Regions from separate parts of the Pantoea sp. SGAir0418 genome, predicted to be linked through region 1. Evidence: predicted binding sites of a transcription regulator. Region 1 holds the regulator's gene; each other region holds the start of a gene.

What was found. The regulator PurR, encoded in region 1, represses purine synthesis genes. The targets are predictions, from matches to a motif close to CANGCAAACGTTTGCNTG.
Positions count from the first base shown of each region.
Region 2: C1N84_RS19035 (NCS2 family permease) is a predicted target of PurR. The motif match lies at 3,690-3,707, and genes of this name have one in related genera.
Region 3: purH (bifunctional phosphoribosylaminoimidazolecarboxamide formyltransferase/IMP cyclohydrolase) is a predicted target of PurR. The motif match lies at 2,496-2,513, and genes of this name have one in related genera.
Region 4: guaB (IMP dehydrogenase) is a predicted target of PurR. The motif match lies at 2,662-2,679, and genes of this name have one in related genera.

Region 1 covers NZ_CP027911.1:2,249,511-2,254,726, forward strand. The annotation lists gene rnt (ribonuclease T) at 14-682, shown strand; gene C1N84_RS10340 (Grx4 family monothiol glutaredoxin) at 735-1,067, opposite strand; gene C1N84_RS10345 (C40 family peptidase) at 1,434-2,225, shown strand; gene C1N84_RS10350 (cytochrome bd-I oxidase subunit CydH) at 2,282-2,371, opposite strand; gene purR (HTH-type transcriptional repressor PurR) at 2,645-3,670, shown strand; gene punR (DNA-binding transcriptional activator PunR) at 3,667-4,578, opposite strand; gene punC (purine nucleoside transporter PunC) at 4,688-5,216, shown strand, end outside.
Region 2 covers NZ_CP027911.1:4,086,355-4,091,570, reverse strand. The annotation lists gene C1N84_RS19050 (malonic semialdehyde reductase) at 81-671, shown strand; gene C1N84_RS19045 (flavin reductase family protein) at 713-1,222, opposite strand; gene C1N84_RS19040 (4'-phosphopantetheinyl transferase family protein) at 1,516-2,280, shown strand; gene C1N84_RS19035 (NCS2 family permease) at 2,308-3,621, opposite strand; gene yieH (6-phosphogluconate phosphatase) at 3,773-4,435, shown strand; gene C1N84_RS19025 (MFS transporter) at 4,663-5,216, opposite strand, start outside.
Region 3 covers NZ_CP027911.1:3,741,377-3,746,592, forward strand. The annotation lists tRNA gene C1N84_RS17450 (tRNA-Glu) at 319-394, opposite strand; rRNA gene C1N84_RS17455 (16S ribosomal RNA) at 481-2,022, opposite strand; gene purH (bifunctional phosphoribosylaminoimidazolecarboxamide formyltransferase/IMP cyclohydrolase) at 2,653-4,242, shown strand; gene purD (phosphoribosylamine--glycine ligase) at 4,261-5,216, shown strand, end outside.
Region 4 covers NZ_CP027911.1:1,164,223-1,169,438, forward strand. The annotation lists gene C1N84_RS05210 (protealysin inhibitor emfourin) at 1-68, opposite strand, end outside; gene C1N84_RS05215 (M4 family metallopeptidase) at 65-1,078, opposite strand; gene xseA (exodeoxyribonuclease VII large subunit) at 1,203-2,570, opposite strand; gene guaB (IMP dehydrogenase) at 2,739-4,205, shown strand; gene guaA (glutamine-hydrolyzing GMP synthase) at 4,278-5,216, shown strand, end outside.

The DNA.
Region 1 (5,216 bases):
CAATGAGATCCTGATGTCTGAATCGAACGCCTTAAACGCTCTCCATCAACGCTTCCGTGGTTTTTATCCTGTGGTGATTGACGTTGAAACCGCCGGTTTTAATGCGCAAACCGATGCGCTGCTGGAAATCGCCGCCACCACGTTAAAAATGGATGAGGATGGCTGGCTGCACCGCGATGAAACCCTGCATTTCCACGTGGAGCCGTTCGAAGGGGCGATTCTCAATCCCGAAGCGCTGGCGTTTACCGGCATCGACCCCAGCAATCCGCTGCGCGGCGCGGTGAGTGAATATGAGGCGCTGCACGCCATATTCAAAATGGTGCGCAAAGGCACCAAAGACAGCGGCTGTAACCGGGCGATTATCGTGGCGCACAATGCCACCTTTGATCATAATTTTCTGATGGCGGCAGCAGAGCGCACCGGCATGAAGCGTAACCCGTTCCACCCGTTCGCCACCTTTGACACCGCCGCGCTGAGCGGGCTGGTGCTGGGACAAACGGTGCTGGCGAAGGCCTGTAAAGCGGCGGGGATAGATTTTGACAGCACTCAGGCGCACTCGGCGCTGTACGATACCGAACAGACCGCCACGCTGTTTTGCGAACTGGTGAATCGCTGGAAACGCCTCGGCGGCTGGCCGCTGGCGGTGAGTGAAGAGCCGGCCGAAGACGATGCCTCGGCCTGAGGCCCGTCAGACCGCAGCCAAAAAAAGGCCGACACTGCTGTCGGCCTTTTTCTTATTCTGCTTCTTTGTGCTTCTCAGCGGTCTCTTTGATCAGCGGTTGCAGTTCGCCGCGCTGGAACATCTCAACGATGATGTCGCAGCCGCCGACCAGCTCGCCATCCACCCACAGCTGCGGGAAAGTTGGCCAGTTGGCGTATTTCGGTAACTCAGCGCGGATATCCGGATTTTGCAGAATGTCTACGTACGCAAAGCGCTCACCACAGGCAGACAGCGCCTGTACCGCCTGCGCAGAGAAACCGCAGCTTGGCAGTTTCGGCGAACCTTTCATGTACAGCAGGATCGGGTTTTCTGCGATCTGGCGCTGAATTTTTTCAACAGTACTCATTTTTGCCTTCCTTAATCCTTCACTTCGTGTTTGTTTATTGTAGCGACTTCGCCCCGCGACTGAAAACGGGATTTTGCCTTAGCCGGCGCATATCGCCATGTTTGTTAAGTTCGCGCGCCACGAATAACATTTTCATATCATTAATAAGCATTAATCAATTAATAATTAGCAATAATTCCGCTGGGTTAAACAGCTGAAATCGCTCATTTTTGCCCCACTTTCAGTACCGTGACAGATTAATGGAAAAAGACCTTACCTTTTGCAAAAAAAGTGGATTAGAATTGCCCCGGTGCTGATCGTCGATCAGATTTTTCTAACTTTACCGCGGTCTGGCTTCCTGCCGACGGCTTAACCTGTAACCGGACTATGCGTTTACTGATTACGCTTTTCATACTGGCTTTTGCCCAACTGTTCTTTAATGTGGCGGCGGCTTCTCCGCATGCGCCGGTTAATGCCAGTTTGCAGAAAGCGGAGAAAAAGAACGCGCGTGAAGATGAGCGTCGCAAACGACGCCCGGTGAAAACCACCAGCAAAAAGTCACGCCTGACGTCAGTACAGAAGTTCAGGCTGAAAAAACAGCAGAAAAGCGAAACGGTACTTCAGCACACCACGCAGCGCAAATCCTCACTTAAGCTCAGTGCGAAAAAATATGGTCATCAGCGGCTGGCGAAAAAATCGCGTGACGTTGCCGTTGATGATGAAGTGCAGCAGCTGAGCGGCATTAAAATGAGCAAGGCCCACCGCCTGCGCTATCAAAAAGCACGTGAAACCGCGATGACGAAACTGATGGGCCAGCTGGGTAAACCGTATCAGTGGGGAGGCACCTCACCGCACACCGGTTTCGACTGCAGTGGTTTAGTGTGGTACGCCTACAAAGATCTGGTGAAGTTTAAATTTCCCCGTACCGCTAATGAGATGTATCACCTGCGCGACGCCGCGCCGATCAAGCGCGAGATGCTGGAGAAAGGCGATCTGGTGTTCTTCCGCATCAACAACCGCGGCACCGCCGACCATGTCGGGGTTTATCTGGGCAATGGTAAATTCATTCAGTCTCCGCGCACCGGTAAGGACATTCAGATTAGCGCGCTGGGCGAGGATTACTGGCAGAAGCATTACGTTGGCGCGCGCCGTATGATGACGCCGAAAACCGTGCGCTAACCTCAGCGTTGCGCAACAAAAAAGCCGGTGGCTGTTCAGCAGCACCGGCTTTTTTATTAATGCAGAATGGCGGTAAAGCTAAAGGCAATAATCATCAGCAGAGCAGCGGCGGTGGTGGTCAATGCCAGTTTTAAATCGGTACTCATCACAACTCCTTAGTCACACAGTTTGCATGGTTAAATAATTTTCGCACAGTGATGGGCAAAAATCTCGTGTTATCCGCCCCGGCTTGCTAGAATCGCCGCCTTTCGTTGCGCAACAGATTTAGCGCATGCTGCATTGACAGCCTGCTGAAGGATGTTTCCCTGCCCGATTAAGCAGATTAGCCCTGATATTCAGGGCGCAAAACCATTAGCAGACGCAAACGTTTAACAATATACTTATCAGTAAGTTGCGATAAGCCCAGGAGTACCATTTTCATGGCAACCATTAAAGATGTGGCGAAACGCGCCGGGGTCTCAACCACCACGGTTTCGCATGTCATCAACAAAACGCGTTTTGTCGCGGAAGAGACGCGTAACGCCGTATGGGAAGCGATTAAAGCGCTGCACTACTCACCGAGCGCGGTGGCCCGCAGCCTGAAGGTGAATCACACCAAGACGCTGGGCCTGCTGGCGACCTCCAGCGAAGCGCCCTACTTCGCCGAAATTATTGAAGCCGTGGAGAATCACTGCTTTGAGCGTGGTTACACGCTGATTCTCGGCAACGCGCATAACGATCTGCAAAAACAGCGCGCTTATCTTTCGATGATGGCGCAAAAGCGCGTCGATGGCCTGCTGGTCATGTGCTCCGAATATCCCGACGATCTGCTGCAGATGCTGGAAGAGAACCGCAATATCCCGATGGTGGTCATGGACTGGGGCGAATCGCGCGGGGACTTTACCGATACCGTGCAGGACAATGCGTTCCACGGCGGTTACCTCGCCGGGCGTTACCTGATTGAGCGCGGCCATCGCGACATCGGTGCCATCCCCGGCCAGATGGAGCGCAACACCGGTGGTGGCCGTCATGCGGGTTTTCTGCAGGCGATGCAGGAAGCGGGCATCAGCGTCCGTCCCGAGTGGATTGTGCAGGGTGACTTCGAACCGGAGTCAGGTTATCAGGCAATGCAGCAGATCCTGAACCAGAAACAGCGCCCGACGGCGGTGTTCTGCGGCGGCGATATCATGGCGATGGGCGCGATTTGCGCGGCCGACGAGATGGGACTGCGCGTGCCGCAGGATATTTCGGTAATTGGCTATGACAATGTGCGCAACGCGCGCTACTTCACCCCGGCGCTGACAACCGTGCACCAGCCGAAAGCGCAGCTGGGGGAAAAGGCACTGGAGATGCTGCTGGACCGCATCACCAGCAAACGCGAAGAGCCGCAGACCATTGAAGTGCAGCCCACGCTGATTGAGCGCCGCTCCGTGGCCGATGGCCCGTTCCGCGATTACCGCCGTTAAGCCGCCTTCTCGCTGAGCCACTCGTGGTTCAGCGTCTCCGCATCGCCCAGATATTCCAGTAACCACGCCAGCGCCGGTGACGCGCGCTGCTCAGACCAACTGACGCAACACGGGCTGTCCGGAAACGGCTGCGGCAACGCCAGCTCCACCAGCGCGCCGCTGTCCAGCAGCGGGCGCGCCAGGTGGCCCGGCACCATGCCCACGCACAATCCGGCCTGCAGGCAATCCAGCCCGGTTTCCCACTCCGGCACCACCAGCCGCCGCTGGTTATCCAGCGTCCACGTCATGCGGCGCGGCAGCGCGCGCGACGTATCTTCCAGCACCAGCGACGGCCAGGCGCGCAGGGTTTCGTCATCCAGCTGCGGACTGTGGGCCAGCGCATGCTGCGGACTCACCACGCAGCGCCAGTTGAGCGCGCCCATATCCTGAAAGGCGAAGCGGCCGCCGACCGGAATGGCCTGGGTGGCGCCAATCGCCACATCGACACGACCATCAGCCAGCGCGTCCCACACGCCGTTAAATACTTCGTAGCTGATGATCAGCTCCATATCGGGGAAATGGCGGTAAAAATCCTTTACCAGCTGGCGGGTACGCTGCGGTTTGACGATGCAATCTACCGCGATGCTGAGCTGACCGCGCCAGCCGTTAGCCAGCTGCTGACATTGACGGCGCGTGGCCAGCATTTTTTTGATAACAGAACGCCCTTCACGCACAAAATGCTCGCCTGCTGCCGTCAGCACCACTTCGCGATGCTGCCGCTCAAACAGCGGTACCGCCAGCCAGCCTTCCAGCTGGCGCACGGTATAGCTGATGGCAGAGGGCACGCGGTGCAGCTCCTGCGCCGCCGCGCTAAAACTGCCGGTGCGCGCAACCGCGTCCACCACTTCAAGCGCATATTCTGACCACATAATTTTCCCTTCAAAAATTTTAACAGCACCCTGCAAATATTAGCGTTTCACAAAGCCCGCTGCCCCCTTTTACACTCCCCGCCGTTCAACCTGCCGAATGAGAAAAACCATGCTGTCATCCAAAGGATTTCTGCCTTACCTTGCCGTGCTGAGCATGCTCGGCTTTCTGGCCACCGATATGTATTTACCCGCCTTCGGCGCCATGCAGCGCGACTTTGCTTCCGCACCGGGCACCATCAGCGCCAGCCTGAGCCTGTTTCTGGGCGGCTTTGCCTGTGCGCAGGTGCTGTGGGGCGTGCTGTCGGACCGCTTCGGCCGTAAACCCATTCTGCTGGCGGGCCTGAGCCTGTTTGCGCTGAGCTGTCTTGCCATGCTGTGGGTGACTAACGTCTGGCTGATGCTGGCGCTGCGCTTTGTGCAGGCGGTAGGCGTGTGCGCCGCGGCGGTGAGCTGGCAGGCGCTGGTGGTTGATCGCTATCCGCAGGCCAAAGCCAACAAAGTGTTTGCCACGATTATGCCGCTGGTGGCGCTGTCACCGGCGCTGGCGCCGCTGCTGGGGGCCTGGCTGATGGCCCATTTTCACTGGCGCGCCATTTTCCTCGCGCTCACGCTGGTGACGCTGGTGTTGCTGTTCGGCA
Region 2 (5,216 bases), 1.8 Mb from region 1:
TCGCCGCGTAAACGCAGCGGCCACATCCATTATTCATGCTAAAAATCAGGCGCAGGTTGTTGCCTGAACAGGAGAGAAACATGAGTACACCGCTCGACAGCGTGGCGCTGAACGCGCTGTTTACTGAAGCCCGCACCCATAGCTACTGGCAGGATAAACCGGTTTCGCAGGAGGTGCTGAAGCAGCTCTATGCGCTGACGGCGCTGGGGCCGACCTCAGCCAACTGCTCGCCGGGCCGCTTTGTGTTCGTGACGTCTCAGGAAGGTAAAGAGAAGCTGAAACCGGCGCTCTCCTCAGGCAATGTGGATAAGACCATGGCGGCACCGGTGACGGTGATTGTGGCGTGGGATCCGACCTTTTATGAAGCACTGCCAAAACTGTTCCCGCATGGCGATGCTCGCAGCTGGTTTACCAGCAGCCCGGATTTGGCCAAAGAGACCGCGTTTCGCAACAGCAGCCTGCAGGCGGGCTATCTGATTCTGGCGGCCCGCTCGCTGGGACTGGATGCCGGCCCGATGTCCGGTTTTGATCCAGCTAAAGTTAACGCCGCGTTCTTTAGCGAAAATAACTGGCAGGTCAATTTACTGATCAACCTCGGCTATGGCGAAGCCAGCAAGCTGCATCCGCGCCTGCCGCGTCTGAGCTTTGACGAAGCCAGCAAATTTGCCTGATGCGTTAAGCCGCGCAGCCGCACGACGCGCTGCGCCATGACTTAGCCCAGCGAGTGAAAACCGCTGTTGAAGTAGACCATCGGCGCTGTCGCTTCGCCCGGCAGCGCAATACCCACGATACGCGCCAGCAGCACGCTGTGGGTGTTCCACTCCACCGTTTTTTCCAGCTGACAATCGAAGCTCACCAGCGCATCAGCCAGCACGGGCGCGCCCGTATTAAGGGTTTGCCATTCACCGCTCTGGAAACGCTCAGCGCGGCGCGTCGGCGAGCTGAACTGCGCGCACAGGTCATCGTGCTGCTCGCGCAGAACGTTCACGGCAAAGTAGCCCGCCTGCAGAATGGCATCGTGGCTTGATGCGCTGCGGTTAACGCAGACCAGCAGGCTGGGCGGTTCCGCTGCCAGCGAGCTGACCGAGGTGGCGATCAGCCCGAACTTTTCTCCGCTGGATGAGGTGGTCACCAGCGAGACACCGGCAGTGAGACGGCGCATGCCGTGACGAAATTCATCCAGCGAGATCGATTCCTGGCGAGCAAGAGAGGTAACAGACATAACAACTCCGACGTGCATGGTTTGCGATGCGCACGATTGGCAGATAGGTGAATAATTTAAGCACTTCATTGTGCAGCTCTTTCCTGTCCAAATCCTACACCACATCCGCCGCTTCGGCACCCCATCCGACACCAATGTGCAAAAGCCTCATATTCAATTGCAGCTCATGGCAATGAGATTCGCCTCGTCCTTATCTGAATTTACTGGCTATCCAGCGTAAGCCGGATGCAAACCCATGAGAAAATTCTTACAATAGCCCTGATGATTATCCGACCATTTTCACGGAGCGACAGATGGCTAGTCATTTTGTTCGTTGGGTGGTTAACCCGCCCCTCACCCCAGAGACCATGCGGGTTCCACAGGATGTGATGACCAGCGCCGGGCACCTGCCTGATAAGCGCCGCGGCCGCTTTCTTGCCGCACGCGCGCTGCTGGCCCAGCTGATGCTGCGCGTCTATGGTATTCGTGACCTGCCACCGTTGATCGCCAGCAGCAGCGGTCGTCCCTGCTTTGCCGATCCTAATTTGCCTGACTTCAGTATCTCCTATGCCGGTAATATGGTCGGCGTGCTGCTGGCAGAAGAAGGCGGGCGCGCTGGCCTGGATATGGAAATCGTTCGGGCGCATAGCCGTCAGGCGCAGGATGCCCTCACGCAGGGGCTGTCATCGGGTGAAAAGGCGTGGATTAACGCACAGCAGGATTTTATGGAAGCGGTGACGCAGATCTGGACGCTACGCCAGAGCATCCTCAAACTGACCGGCGAAGCAGATAGCGGTATTGATGCACTGCGGCTGCATCCGGCGGCCGGCCGGCTGCGATCCAGCGTCTATCCCGATATTCAGGCGGTGTGTGATGCCGAGCCGACGCTGGTGTGGTCCTGCGCGCTGTCGCCCGGCACTGAGCGTTTACGGCTGTGGGAGATTGATGCGCAGCAGCAGTGGCAGTCGCTGCGCGATGTGGAGATGAGCAAACCCAACATCGGGCCGCGCACCCTGCGCCTCACCAGCCTGCCCCGCGAGCGTGTCGCCAGTCAGCCGGAAGTCAGGCATCCCGGATAACCAGGCCGCACCCGCGGCCTGTTGCGTTTAGTGCGCGTCGATAAAAGCGATTTTCAGCACAAATAGCAGCGCCACCACCACCACGCACGGGCTGATTTCACGCCAGCGTCCGGTACCGAGTTTCATCACGCAGTAAGAGATAAAACCGAGCGCAATACCTTCGGTGATCGAGAAGCTGAACGGCATCATCGCCGCCGTGACAAACGCCGGCACCGCTTCGGTGAGATCGTCCCAGCGCACGCGCGCCAGCGAAGCCGTCATCAGTACGCCGACATAAATCAGCGCGCCAGCCGCCGCATAGGCGGGCACCATGGCAGCCAGCGGCGACAGGAACATCACCAGCAGGAACAGGATGCCGGTCACTACCGCCATCAGGCCGGTACGGCCACCAATCGCCACGCCGGATGAGCTTTCGATGTACGCCGTCACCGAAGAGGTGCCGATCAGCGAACCGGTGACGGAGCTGATGCTATCCACGTACAGCGCCTGTTTCATGCGCGGAAAAGTACCTTTCTCATCGGTCAGGCCCGCTTTATCGGTTACGCCAATCAGCGTACCGGATGAGTCAAACAGATTGACCAGCATGAAGGCGAAGATCACGCCCGCCATGCTCACGTTGAACGCGCCTTTGATATCGACCTGGCCGACCACCGAGGTGATGGCCGGCGGCGCGGCGAACAGCCCGGTAAACTTCACGTCGCCCAGCAGCAGACCGATCGCGGTGGTCACTACGATAGAAACCAGCACCGCCGCGTGGATGTTGCGCGACGCCAGAATCGCAATGATAAAGAAGCCGAGCGCGCCGAGCAGCACGTTGTGCGAGGCCAGGTTGCCGACGGTCACGATGGTGTCCGCGTTGGGCACAATAATACCGGCGTTTTTCAGCCCCATCATGGCGATGAACAGACCAATACCGGCGGTGATGCCCACGCGCAGGCTGAGCGGAATATTGGCGATCATCCAGTAGCGTACGCGCAGCAGCGTCAGGATCAGCAGCCCCAGCGCGCCCCAGAAGATCGCGCCCATGCCAACCTGCCACGAGTAGCCCATCGCACCTACCACCACAAAGGCAAAGAAGGCGTTGAGGCCCATGGCCGGTGCCAGCGCCACCGGCAGATTGGCCACCAGCCCCATCAGGATGCTGCCGAACGCAGCAATCAGGCAGGTGGTGACAAACACCGCCTGGGTGTCCATGCCTGCGGCACCAAGAATCTGCGGGTTAACGAAGACGATGTACACCATCGTCAGGAAAGTAGTGAAACCGGCAATCACTTCGGTGCGTGCGGTGGTTCCGTGTTCCTGCAGCCTGAAAATACGCTGCAAAAGGCCCTGCTCGTTCATTTCGCTGTTCCGATGAAAAATTTATCGCCGCGTATCCTATAGACTTTAGCGCCGCAAAACACTGATTTTTCGCAACCGGTTGCCTGGGGTCGCTTTCTGCGCTGAGTGCGCTAGAGTGACAGCTTATTGTTTACTAAAAGGATGAGGCGCGATGTCAGTTGAATGTATCTTTTTTGATTGCGACGGCACGCTGGTCGACAGCGAAGTGATCTGCACGCAGTCCTACGTCAACACCTTTGCCCGTTACGGTATCGAACTCTCGCTGCAGCAGATGTTTGAGCAGTACAAAGGGGTGAAGCTTTACGACATCATCCGCGATGTGACGGCACAGCATCAGGTGACGCTGCCGCTGGCTGAGGTGGAGAGTGCCTACCGCGCGGAAGTGGCGCGCCTGTTTGATCTTGATCTGCAGCCGATTGCCGGCGCCAGAGCGCTGGTGGAGCGCGTGAAGGTGCCGATGTGCGTGGTGTCGAACGGTACGGTGAAGAAGATGGAGCATTCACTGGGGCTGACCGGCATGCTGCCGTATCTGAGCGGACGCCTGTACAGCGGCTATGACATTAATCACTGGAAGCCGGATCCGGAGCTGATGTATCACGCGGCGGAACAGATGCAGGTGCCGATTGAAAAGTGCATTCTGGTGGATGATTCAGAGGCTGGCGCGCGGGCTGGCATCGCCGCTGGCATACCGGTGTTTTACTATTGTGCCGATGCACACAATCCGGTGATTGATCACCCGCTGGTGACGCGTTTTGACGATATGGCGCAGCTGCCAGCGCTGTGGCGTGCACGTGGCTGGGATTTGGTCAGGTAAGTGCGCGCAGCCCCCTCATCCCAGCCTTCTCCCGCCAGCGGGAGAAGGGGCCGATCGAGCGGGGTTGAACAAAAGTGCCCACCCACATACCGCACCAGACAGTTCCCTCTCCCGTTTGCCGAAGAAGGGGCCGATCGGGCGGGGCTGAACAAAAGTGCCCACCCACATACCGCACTGAGCGGTTCCCTCTCCCGCCAGCGGGAGAGGGTTAGGGTGAGGGGAAAAAATCACCCAATCGCGCCCAGCGAATCCTCATTGCCCTGGTTTTTTGGCAGCAGGAACAGCGTGGCGACAATATCCAGCAGGTAAATCAGCGCCAGCAGCGTAATCGCAGCGGTGAACGAAATATGCGTGGCCAGCATGCCGATCACCAGCGGACCGAAACCGCCGACGCCGCGGCCGAGGTTGAACAGCACGTTCTGCGCGGTGGCGCGCGCCTGCGGTGGGAAAGTGTCCGATATCAGCGCGCCGTAGCCGCCAATCATGCCGTTAACAAACATCCCCATGATGGCACCGGTAAACAGCATCACCGTCGGGTCGCGCAGCTGGGCGTAAACCACCACCATCGCCACGGCGCCAAACTGGTACAGCAGGAAAATCTTCCAGCGCGCAAAGCGGTCCGCCAGCACGCCGAACAGCCAGATGCCGAACGTCATGCCCACTACCGTAACGGCCGTCCACAGGCCGGATTTGGTCAGGCTGAAGCCGAAGCTGGAAGAGAGATAACTTGGCATCCAGATCATCAGGCCGTAATAGCCAAAATTCTGCACCGAACAAAGAA
Region 3 (5,216 bases), 1.5 Mb from region 1:
CGGCTGCGCGTAAAGAATGCGTCGTTGCGCGGTGCTCGCCATGCTCACGTACGTCAGTACGCTCCGCTGGCTGTGCGCCGGCGCGCCTTGCCTTCTTTACTGCTCGCTCGCTACTGCATCACAGTTGCTTGTAAGCTGTAAGCTTTTGAGAGACTCGAACGCATCGTAAATTTCATTCTTATTACGGAGAATGAATACGACGCGTCGTTTCAAATTTTCAGCTTGTTCCGGATTGTTAAAGAGCAAATACTTCGCAGCATACTTAATCAGCACACTCTGAAGTATTATCGGTAACGCCTTTCACTCATTACCAGCAAGTGGCGTCCCCTAGGGGATTCGAACCCCTGTTACCGCCGTGAAAGGGCGGTGTCCTAGGCCTCTAGACGAAGGGGACACTGAAGTCTCTTTCGTAAGACGCTTTGCTCATTACTTTTTCATCAGACAATCTGTGTGAGCACTTCGCGGGAAGGTATCTTCAGGTAAGGAGGTGATCCAACCGCAGGTTCCCCTACGGTTACCTTGTTACGACTTCACCCCAGTCATGAATCACAAAGTGGTAAGCGCCCTCCCGAAGGTTAAGCTACCTACTTCTTTTGCAACCCACTCCCATGGTGTGACGGGCGGTGTGTACAAGGCCCGGGAACGTATTCACCGTAGCATTCTGATCTACGATTACTAGCGATTCCGACTTCATGGAGTCGAGTTGCAGACTCCAATCCGGACTACGACGCACTTTATGAGGTCCGCTTGCTCTCGCGAGGTCGCTTCTCTTTGTATGCGCCATTGTAGCACGTGTGTAGCCCTGGCCGTAAGGGCCATGATGACTTGACGTCATCCCCACCTTCCTCCGGTTTATCACCGGCAGTCTCCTTTGAGTTCCCGGCCGAGCCGCTGGCAACAAAGGATAAGGGTTGCGCTCGTTGCGGGACTTAACCCAACATTTCACAACACGAGCTGACGACAGCCATGCAGCACCTGTCTCAGAGTTCCCGAAGGCACCAAAGCATCTCTGCTAAGTTCTCTGGATGTCAAGGCCAGGTAAGGTTCTTCGCGTTGCATCGAATTAAACCACATGCTCCACCGCTTGTGCGGGCCCCCGTCAATTCATTTGAGTTTTAACCTTGCGGCCGTACTCCCCAGGCGGTCGACTTAACGCGTTAGCTCCGGAAGCCACGCCTCAAGGGCACAACCTCCAAGTCGACATCGTTTACGGCGTGGACTACCAGGGTATCTAATCCTGTTTGCTCCCCACGCTTTCGCACCTGAGCGTCAGTCTTCGTCCAGGGGGCCGCCTTCGCCACCGGTATTCCTCCAGATCTCTACGCATTTCACCGCTACACCTGGAATTCTACCCCCCTCTACGAGACTCAAGCCTGCCAGTTTCAAATGCAGTTCCCAGGTTAAGCCCGGGGATTTCACATCTGACTTAACAGACCGCCTGCGTGCGCTTTACGCCCAGTAATTCCGATTAACGCTTGCACCCTCCGTATTACCGCGGCTGCTGGCACGGAGTTAGCCGGTGCTTCTTCTGCGGGTAACGTCAATCGGCGAGGTTATTAACCTCACCGCCTTCCTCCCCGCTGAAAGTACTTTACAACCCGAAGGCCTTCTTCATACACGCGGCATGGCTGCATCAGGCTTGCGCCCATTGTGCAATATTCCCCACTGCTGCCTCCCGTAGGAGTCTGGACCGTGTCTCAGTTCCAGTGTGGCTGGTCATCCTCTCAGACCAGCTAGGGATCGTCGCCTAGGTGAGCCATTACCCCACCTACTAGCTAATCCCATCTGGGCACATCCGATGGTGTGAGGCCCGAAGGTCCCCCACTTTGGTCTCGCGACGTTATGCGGTATTAGCTACCGTTTCCAGTAGTTATCCCCCTCCATCGGGCAGTTTCCCAGACATTACTCACCCGTCCGCCACTCGCCACCCAAAGAGCAAGCTCTTCTGTGCTGCCGTTCGACTTGCATGTGTTAGGCCTGCCGCCAGCGTTCAATCTGAGCCATGATCAAACTCTTCAATTTAAAGTTTGATTTGCTGCAACGAGTGCAGCGATGCTCTGTGAATTAAACTTCGTAATGAATTACGTGTTCACTCAGCAAAGACTTGATATTTTTTAAAGCCCGTAGGCTTGTGATATCAATCCTGCGAGTGCCCACACAGATTGTCTGATAAATTGTTAAAGAGCGGTGCGACGCGGCGTTCGGCCTGCTGTCGCGAGGTGGCGTATATTACGCTTTCCTCCTTCAGAGTCAAACACTTTTTTCAGCGTTTTTCTCCGGCGGAAGTTCTTAACGAAGCTTCCTGTCTACACCGCATTCCGTAAGTCGTTGTGCCGTGTCGATGGAGGCGCATTATAGGGAGTTGTTCGGCACGCGCAACCGCTAAATTCAATAAAAACAATCGTTCGCTGCATTCCACAGCAAAACCCCGCCTTATACCCGGTTACACACAAAGTTATCCACATCTGCAGCCGGTAATAAATTTAGGCGAGCATCGCGCAAACGTTTTCGCTACAATGCCCCGCGACGTCAAGGATGCCCCTTTTGGGGCGTTACCTGAGGTAAATGTTCTCTTCTATATATAGAGAGAGAAAGTTAAGCCTGATGTAACGCTCTTATTTACGCGAAACAAAGCCAAGGGATAAAACCACCATGCAACAACGTCGTCCTGTACGCCGCGCTCTGCTCAGTGTCTCTGACAAAGCCGGTATCCTCGAATTTGCTCAGGCCCTCTCCCATCGTGGTGTTGAGCTGCTCTCCACAGGTGGCACCGCACGCCTGCTGGCAGATGCTGGCCTGCCCGTTACGGAAGTCTCTGACTACACCGGTTTCCCGGAAATGATGGATGGACGCGTCAAAACGCTGCACCCCAAAGTGCACGGTGGCATTCTGGGCCGTCGCGGCACCGATGATGCCATCATGGCCGAGCACGCCATCAATCCTATCGACATGGTGGTGGTGAACCTCTATCCCTTTGCCCAGACCGTGGCGAAAGCCGACTGCAGCCTGGAAGATGCCGTTGAGAACATTGATATCGGCGGTCCCACCATGGTGCGCTCGGCAGCCAAGAACCACAAAGACGTGGCGATCGTGGTGAAGAGCAGTGACTATGACGCGATCATCGCGGAGCTCGATGCCAACGATAATTCACTGACGCTGGAAACCCGTTTCGACCTGGCGATCAAAGCCTTTGAACACACCGCCGCTTACGACAGCATGATTGCCAACTACTTTGGCAGCCTGGTACCGGCCTATCACGGCGAAAGCACCGCGCCGGCTGGCCGCTTCCCGCGCACCCTGAACCTCAACTTTATTAAAAAGCAGGATATGCGTTACGGCGAGAACAGCCATCAGGACGCTGCTTTCTATATTGAAGAGCAAGTCAGCGAAGCGTCGGTCGCCACCGCACAGCAGCTGCAGGGCAAAGCGCTGTCCTACAACAATATTGCCGATACCGATGCGGCATTGGAGTGCGTCAAGGAGTTCAGCGAGCCAGCCTGCGTTATCGTCAAGCACGCTAACCCATGCGGCGTCGCCGCAGGCGATTCAATTCTTGCCGCCTACGAGCGCGCTTATAAAACCGATCCGACCTCGGCGTTCGGCGGCATCATCGCCTTTAACCGCGAGCTGGATGAAGCAACCGCGCAGGCGATCATCAGCCGTCAGTTCGTGGAAGTCATTATTGCGCCATCGGCCAGTGAAGCGGCACTGCGCGTGACCGCAGCCAAACAGAACGTCCGCGTTCTGGTGTGCGGTCAGTGGCAGAGCCGCGTGGCCGGTCTCGACTTCAAACGCGTCAACGGTGGCCTGCTGGTTCAGGATCGCGATCTCGGTATGGTCGATGCCAGCCAGCTGCGCGTTGTCAGCCAACGTCAGCCGACCGAACAGGAACTGCGTGACGCGCTGTTCTGCTGGAAAGTGGCGAAATTCGTTAAATCCAACGCCATTGTGTATGCACGCGACAACATGACGATCGGTATTGGCGCGGGCCAGATGAGCCGCGTTTACTCTGCCAAAATTGCCGGCATCAAAGCCGCTGACGAAGGACTGGAGGTGAAGGGTTCCGCCATGGCTTCCGACGCCTTCTTCCCGTTCCGCGATGGCATTGATGCTGCGGCGGCAGTGGGCATCACCTGTGTGATCCAGCCGGGCGGTTCCATCCGCGATGATGAAGTAATTGCTGCCGCCGACGAGCACGGCATCGCGATGATCTTCACTGACATGCGTCATTTCCGCCATTAATAGCCTGGAGCCGTAACGATGAAAATTTTAGTGATTGGTAATGGTGGACGTGAACACGCGCTGGCGTGGAAAGCAGCACAGTCGCCGCTGGCAGAAACCGTATTTGTTGCGCCAGGCAACGCCGGTACCGCGCTGGAGCCGGCCCTGCAGAACGTGGCCATCAGCGCCACCGATATTCCGGCACTGCTGGCGTTTGCGCAGCAGGAAAACATCGACCTGACCATCGTCGGACCGGAAGCGCCGCTAGTGATTGGCGTAGTCGATGCGTTTCGCGCTGCCGGCCTAAAAATCTTTGGCCCGACGCAGGCTGCCGCGCAGCTGGAGGGCTCAAAAGCCTTCACCAAAGATTTCCTTGCCCGCCAGCAGATCCCGACGGCGGAATACCAGAACTTCACCGAGGTGGAACCCGCGCTGGCTTACCTGCGTGAGAAAGGCGCGCCGATCGTCATCAAAGCGGACGGTCTGGCCGCGGGTAAAGGCGTCATTGTCGCCATGACGCTGGCAGAAGCGGAAGCGGCAGTGCAGGACATGCTGGCCGGCAATGCGTTCGGCGACGCAGGTCACCGCATCGTCATCGAAGAATTCCTTGATGGTGAAGAAGCCAGCTTCATCGTGATGGTGGACGGCGATAACGTCCTGCCAATGGCCACCAGCCAGGATCACAAACGTGTTGGCGACGGCGACACCGGCCCGAACACCGGTGGCATGGGCGCTTACTCACCGGCACCGGTAGTGACCGATGAGATCCACCAGCGCGTGATGGATCAGATCATCTGGCCAACCGTCAACGGCATGAAAGCGGAAGGTAACACCTACACCGGTTTCCTGTATGCCGGTCTGATGATCGACAAAGCCGGTCAGCCGAAGGTGATCGAATTCAACTGCCGCTTCGGCGATCCGGAAACGCAGCCGATCATGCTGCGCCTGCAGTCGGATCTGGTCGCGCTGTGCCTCGCCGCCGTCGACGGCACGCT
Region 4 (5,216 bases), 1.1 Mb from region 1:
GGGATAAATGCAATGCCGCCTTCACGCGCCAGCTCAATGATGGCGTCATCGGTCAGCTGAATATTCACCTTACACCTACCTCGTGCCACGCGGACTGAATCGCCTGTGCCACCGTGTTATCAAAACGTTTTGCGGCATGCTGCACGGTAAAGCGCGCAAAGGTGCTGAAATCGGCATCCTGTGGCAGTTCCTTATCACACAGCGTGTCGTACCATGCCTGACCGGCCCGTTCCCAGGCAAAGCCGCCCAGCGCGGTCGCTGCCAGATAGAAGGCGCGATTGGGTATGCCGGAGTTAAGATGCACGCCGCCGTTGTCTTCGCGCGTGTCGATATAGTGATCCATATCGGCAGGCTGCGGATCTTTGCCGAGCAGCGGATCATCATAGGCGGTACCGGGCGCGGACATAGAGCGCAGGCCGCTGCCCTTAATACCTGCCGCCAGCAGCCCTTCGCCGATGATCCAGTCGGCCTGATCGGCGCTTTGCCTGAGGTGATACTGCTTCACCAGCGAGCCAAACACATCGGACATCGATTCGTTGAGCGCACCCGCCTGCTGGAAGTAAATCAGCCCGGCTTCGGTTTCGGTCACGCCGTGCGTCAGCTCGTGCGCGACCACATCAATGGCAATGGTAAAGCGATTGAAGATCTCACCGTCGCCGTCGCCAAATACCATCTGCTGGCCATTCCAGAAGGCGTTCTGGTATTCCCTGCCGTAATGCACGGTGCCATCCAGTTTCAGGCCTTTGTTGTCCAGCGAGTTGCGCTGGTAGATCTGCCAGTAAAAATCATAAGTGATGCCGAGATAGTTCCAGGCTTCGTCGGCGGCGACGTCACCGTTACCGGGCTGGCCTTCCTCACGGATCAAGGTGCCGGGCAGATTTTGCGTATTACCCGCGTCGTAGATAGCACGCAAAACACTGCCGGGCTGCGCGGTGCTGGCTGCGCTGGCGGTGTGAGGATGTTCCGCCATCAGCTGTTGCACGTGGGTGAGGGTGCGCCGCGCGTAATCCTGCTGTGCGCCGGAACAGTTATCGATGATGTTTCGCAGAATGTACGGAGGAATAACGCTGTAAGGCATGTCGGACTCCCTGACGGATGGGTATGTCAGAAAGTATAGACCCGCTTATCAATCGCGCGCCGCTGCGTCTGCAGCCCGCGCGATTTACGGGGGTTATCAATCATTTATGCGGCTGAAAAGATTATCACGCCTTACGGCTGCGCGTCTTCTGTGGTTGTAACGCCGTCACCTGACTCTCCACCCAGCCATCATCCAGCCGGGTACGCAGCAGATCGCCGGTATGCAGCTGACGGGTCTTTTTCACCACCTGGCCCTGAGCATCGGTGGTGACGCTAAAGCCGCGCGCCAGCGTCGCCAGCGGACTCACGCCTTCCAGCTGTGCTGCCAGCGTACCAAAACGCTGCCGGCTGTGATTGAGCTGTTTTTCCATGCCCTGCTGCAGCCGGTAGTGCCACTGCTGTAACTGTTGCTGAGCGCGCAGAATACGTCCCTGCGGCTGCTGGGATTGCAGGCGCTGCAGCAGGCGATCCTGCTGGCGATGCGCCAGGCGCAGCCGCTGGTCGGCCGCTTCCTGCAGACGTCGCTGCAGCTGAATCAGCGTGGTTTGCTGGCGTGCCAGGCGCAGCTGCGGATGCTGCTGTTGCAGACGATGCTGCAGCCGGGTGAAGCGGCGCTGCTGCTGCGCCACGTAATAATCCATCGCCATCTCCATGCGCTGCTGCTGAGACTGCAAACGGCGCAGCAGCTCGATCTGGTTGCGGCTCACCAGTTCGGCAGCGGCAGAAGGCGTCGGCGCGCGCAGATCGGCAACAAAGTCGGCGATGGTCACATCGGTTTCATGCCCAACGGCGCTGACGATTGGCAGGCGGCTGGCAAAGATGGCCCGCGCCACGCGCTCGTCGTTAAAACTCCACAGATCTTCCAGTGAACCGCCGCCGCGCCCGACGATCAGCACGTCGCACTCGTCACGCTGGTTGGCCAGCTCGATGGCGCGCACGATGGCGGCGGGCGCATCAACGCCTTGCACTGCGGTCGGATAGATCACCACCGGCAGCGAGGGATCACGGCGATGCAGCACGCGCAGCACGTCGTGTAATGCCGCGCCGGTGGCGGAGGTGATCACGCCCACCTGGCGCGCCGGCTCCGGCAGCGGTTGTTTAAACTGCTGGTCGAACAGCCCCTCCGCCGCCAGCCGGGCTTTCAGCTGCTCAAACTGTTGCTGCAGCAGCCCTTCACCGGCCGGATGCATGCTTTCGATAATCAGCTGATAGTCGCCGCGCGGCTCATACAGCGTGATGCTGGCGCGCACCAGCACCTGCTGACCGTGCTGCGGGCGAAAGCTGACGCGTCGATTGCTGTTGCGGAACATGGCACAGCGCACCTGCGCGCCATCGTCCTTCAGGGTGAAGTACCAGTGACCGGAAGCGGGCTGGGTGAAATTGGAAATTTCAGCGCTGAGCCACACCAGGCCCATCTCATTTTCCAGCAGTTGGCGCACCGTGGTGTTCAGGCGGCTGACAGTAAAAATATTGGCGGTTGGCGGTAGCGACATGTGATGAGGATCAAATTTCAAATCAGAGGGTTAATTAACCGATACTACATGCCTGCCCCGGAGGATCAAGACTTTTTCCGAAAAAACACTGGAGGCAACCGATTTCGGCCTGTATAATGCCGCGGCAATATTTTATCTGTTTTAAACGCCCCAGGTGGAGATATTGCAATGTTAAGAATCGCGAAAGAAGCCCTCACATTTGACGACGTCCTGCTCGTTCCCGCTCACTCCACTGTTTTACCCAACACGGCCGATCTCAGCACCCAGCTGACCAAAAACATCCGTCTCAACATTCCTATGCTGTCTGCAGCGATGGACACCGTGACCGAAGCCGGTCTGGCGATTGCGCTGGCGCAGGAAGGCGGTCTGGGCTTTATCCACAAAAACATGTCGATTGAGCGCCAGGCGGATGAAGTTCGCAAGGTGAAAAAACACGAAAGCGGCGTCGTAACGGAGCCACAGACCGTGCTGCCAACCACCACGCTGGCCGAGGTAAAAGAGCTGACCGAACGTAACGGCTTCGCCGGTTACCCGGTGGTTAACGCCGACAACGAGCTGGTGGGCATCATTACCGGTCGTGACGTGCGCTTCGTGACCGATATGACGCTGCCGGTGACCGCGGTCATGACGCCGAAAGAGCGCCTGGTGACGGTGAAAGAGGGTGAAGCGCGTGAAGTCGTGCTGCAGAAAATGCACGAAAAACGCGTCGAGAAAGCGCTGGTTGTTGACGACAGCTTCCACCTGCTGGGCATGATTACCGTTAAAGATTTCCAGAAAGCTGAGCGTAAACCCAACGCCTGTAAAGATGCGCAGGGTCGTCTGCGCGTCGGTGCCGCGGTGGGTGCCGGTGCCGGCAACGAAGAGCGCGTTGATGCGCTGGTCGCTGCGGGCGTTGACGTACTGCTGATCGACTCCTCGCACGGCCACTCCGAAGGCGTGCTGCAGCGTATCCGTGAAACCCGCGCAAAATATCCGGACCTCGAAATCATCGGCGGCAACGTGGCGACCGGTGCAGGCGCACTGGCGCTGGCTAACGCGGGCGTGAGTGCGGTGAAAGTGGGCATCGGCCCGGGCTCCATCTGTACTACCCGTATCGTTACCGGCGTTGGCGTACCGCAGATCACGGCGGTATCCGACGCGGTTGAAGCGCTGGAAGGTACCGGTATTCCGGTCATCGCTGACGGCGGTATCCGTTTCTCTGGCGACATCGCCAAAGCCATCGCCGCGGGTGCGTCGGCGGTAATGGTTGGCTCAATGCTGGCCGGTACCGAAGAATCGCCGGGCGAAATCGAGCTCTACCAGGGCCGTGCGTTCAAATCCTACCGCGGGATGGGTTCACTGGGCGCGATGTCCAAAGGCTCGTCTGACCGTTACTTCCAGAGCGATAACGCCGCCGACAAACTGGTGCCGGAAGGTATCGAAGGGCGCGTTGCCTATAAAGGCCGCCTGAAAGAGATCGTGCACCAGCAGATGGGCGGCCTGCGCTCCTGCATGGGCCTGACCGGTTGCCCGACCATCGACGATCTGCGCACCAAAGCCGAGTTCGTGCGCATCAGCGGCGCCGGCATCAACGAAAGCCACGTGCACGATGTGACCATTACCAAAGAGTCACCGAACTACCGCATGGGTTCATAATCCCGTAAGATTTCCCGCCCGGCTCCAGCCGGGCGCTTTTATTATTAAGTCCATCCCAATGGAAACGCCTCAATGACGACTGAAAATATTCATAAACATCGTATTTTGATCCTCGATTTTGGTTCTCAGTATACGCAGCTGGTCGCGCGCCGCGTGCGTGAGCTGGGCGTCTACTGCGAACTCTGGGCGTGGGATGTCACCGAAGAGCAAATCCGCCAGTTCAACCCGAACGGCATCATCCTGTCCGGTGGCCCGGAAAGCACCACCGAGCACAACAGCCCGCGCGCGCCGGAATATGTGTTCAACGCTGGTGTGCCGGTGCTGGGCGTGTGCTACGGCATGCAGACCATGGCGATGCAGCTGGGCGGTAAGGTTGAAGGCTCGAACGAGCGTGAATTTGGTTACGCGCAGGTTGAAGTGACAACCCCGAGCGCGCTGGTGCGTGATATCGAAGATGCCATCAGCGCGGCGGGCAAACCGCTGCTAGACGTGTGGATGAGCCACGGTGACAAAGTCACGGCGATCCCGGCAGACTTCGTGACGGTTGCCAGCACCGAAAGCTGCCCGTTTGCCATCATGGCTAACGAAGAGAAGCGTTTCTACGGCGTGCAGTTCCACCCGGAAGTGACGCACACCCGTCAGGGCCTGCGCATGCTGGAGCGTTTTGTGCGCGACATCTGCGGCTGTGAAGCGCTGTGGACGCCAGCCAAAATCATCGAAGATGCGGTAGAGCGCATCCGTGAGCAGGTGGGTGAAGACCGTGTGATTCTCGGCCTGTCCGGCGGCGTGGACTCGTCCGTGACCGCGATGCTGCTGCACCGCGCGATTGGCGAGCGCCTGACCTGTGTGTTCGTCGATAATGGACTGCTGCGTCTGAATGAAGCTGAGCAGGTGATGGACATGTTCGGCGACCACTTTGGTCTGAACATCGTGCACGTTGCGGCAGAAGGGCGCTTCCTCGACGCGCTGGCGGGCGAGAACGATCCGGAAGCCAAACGTAAAATCATCGGC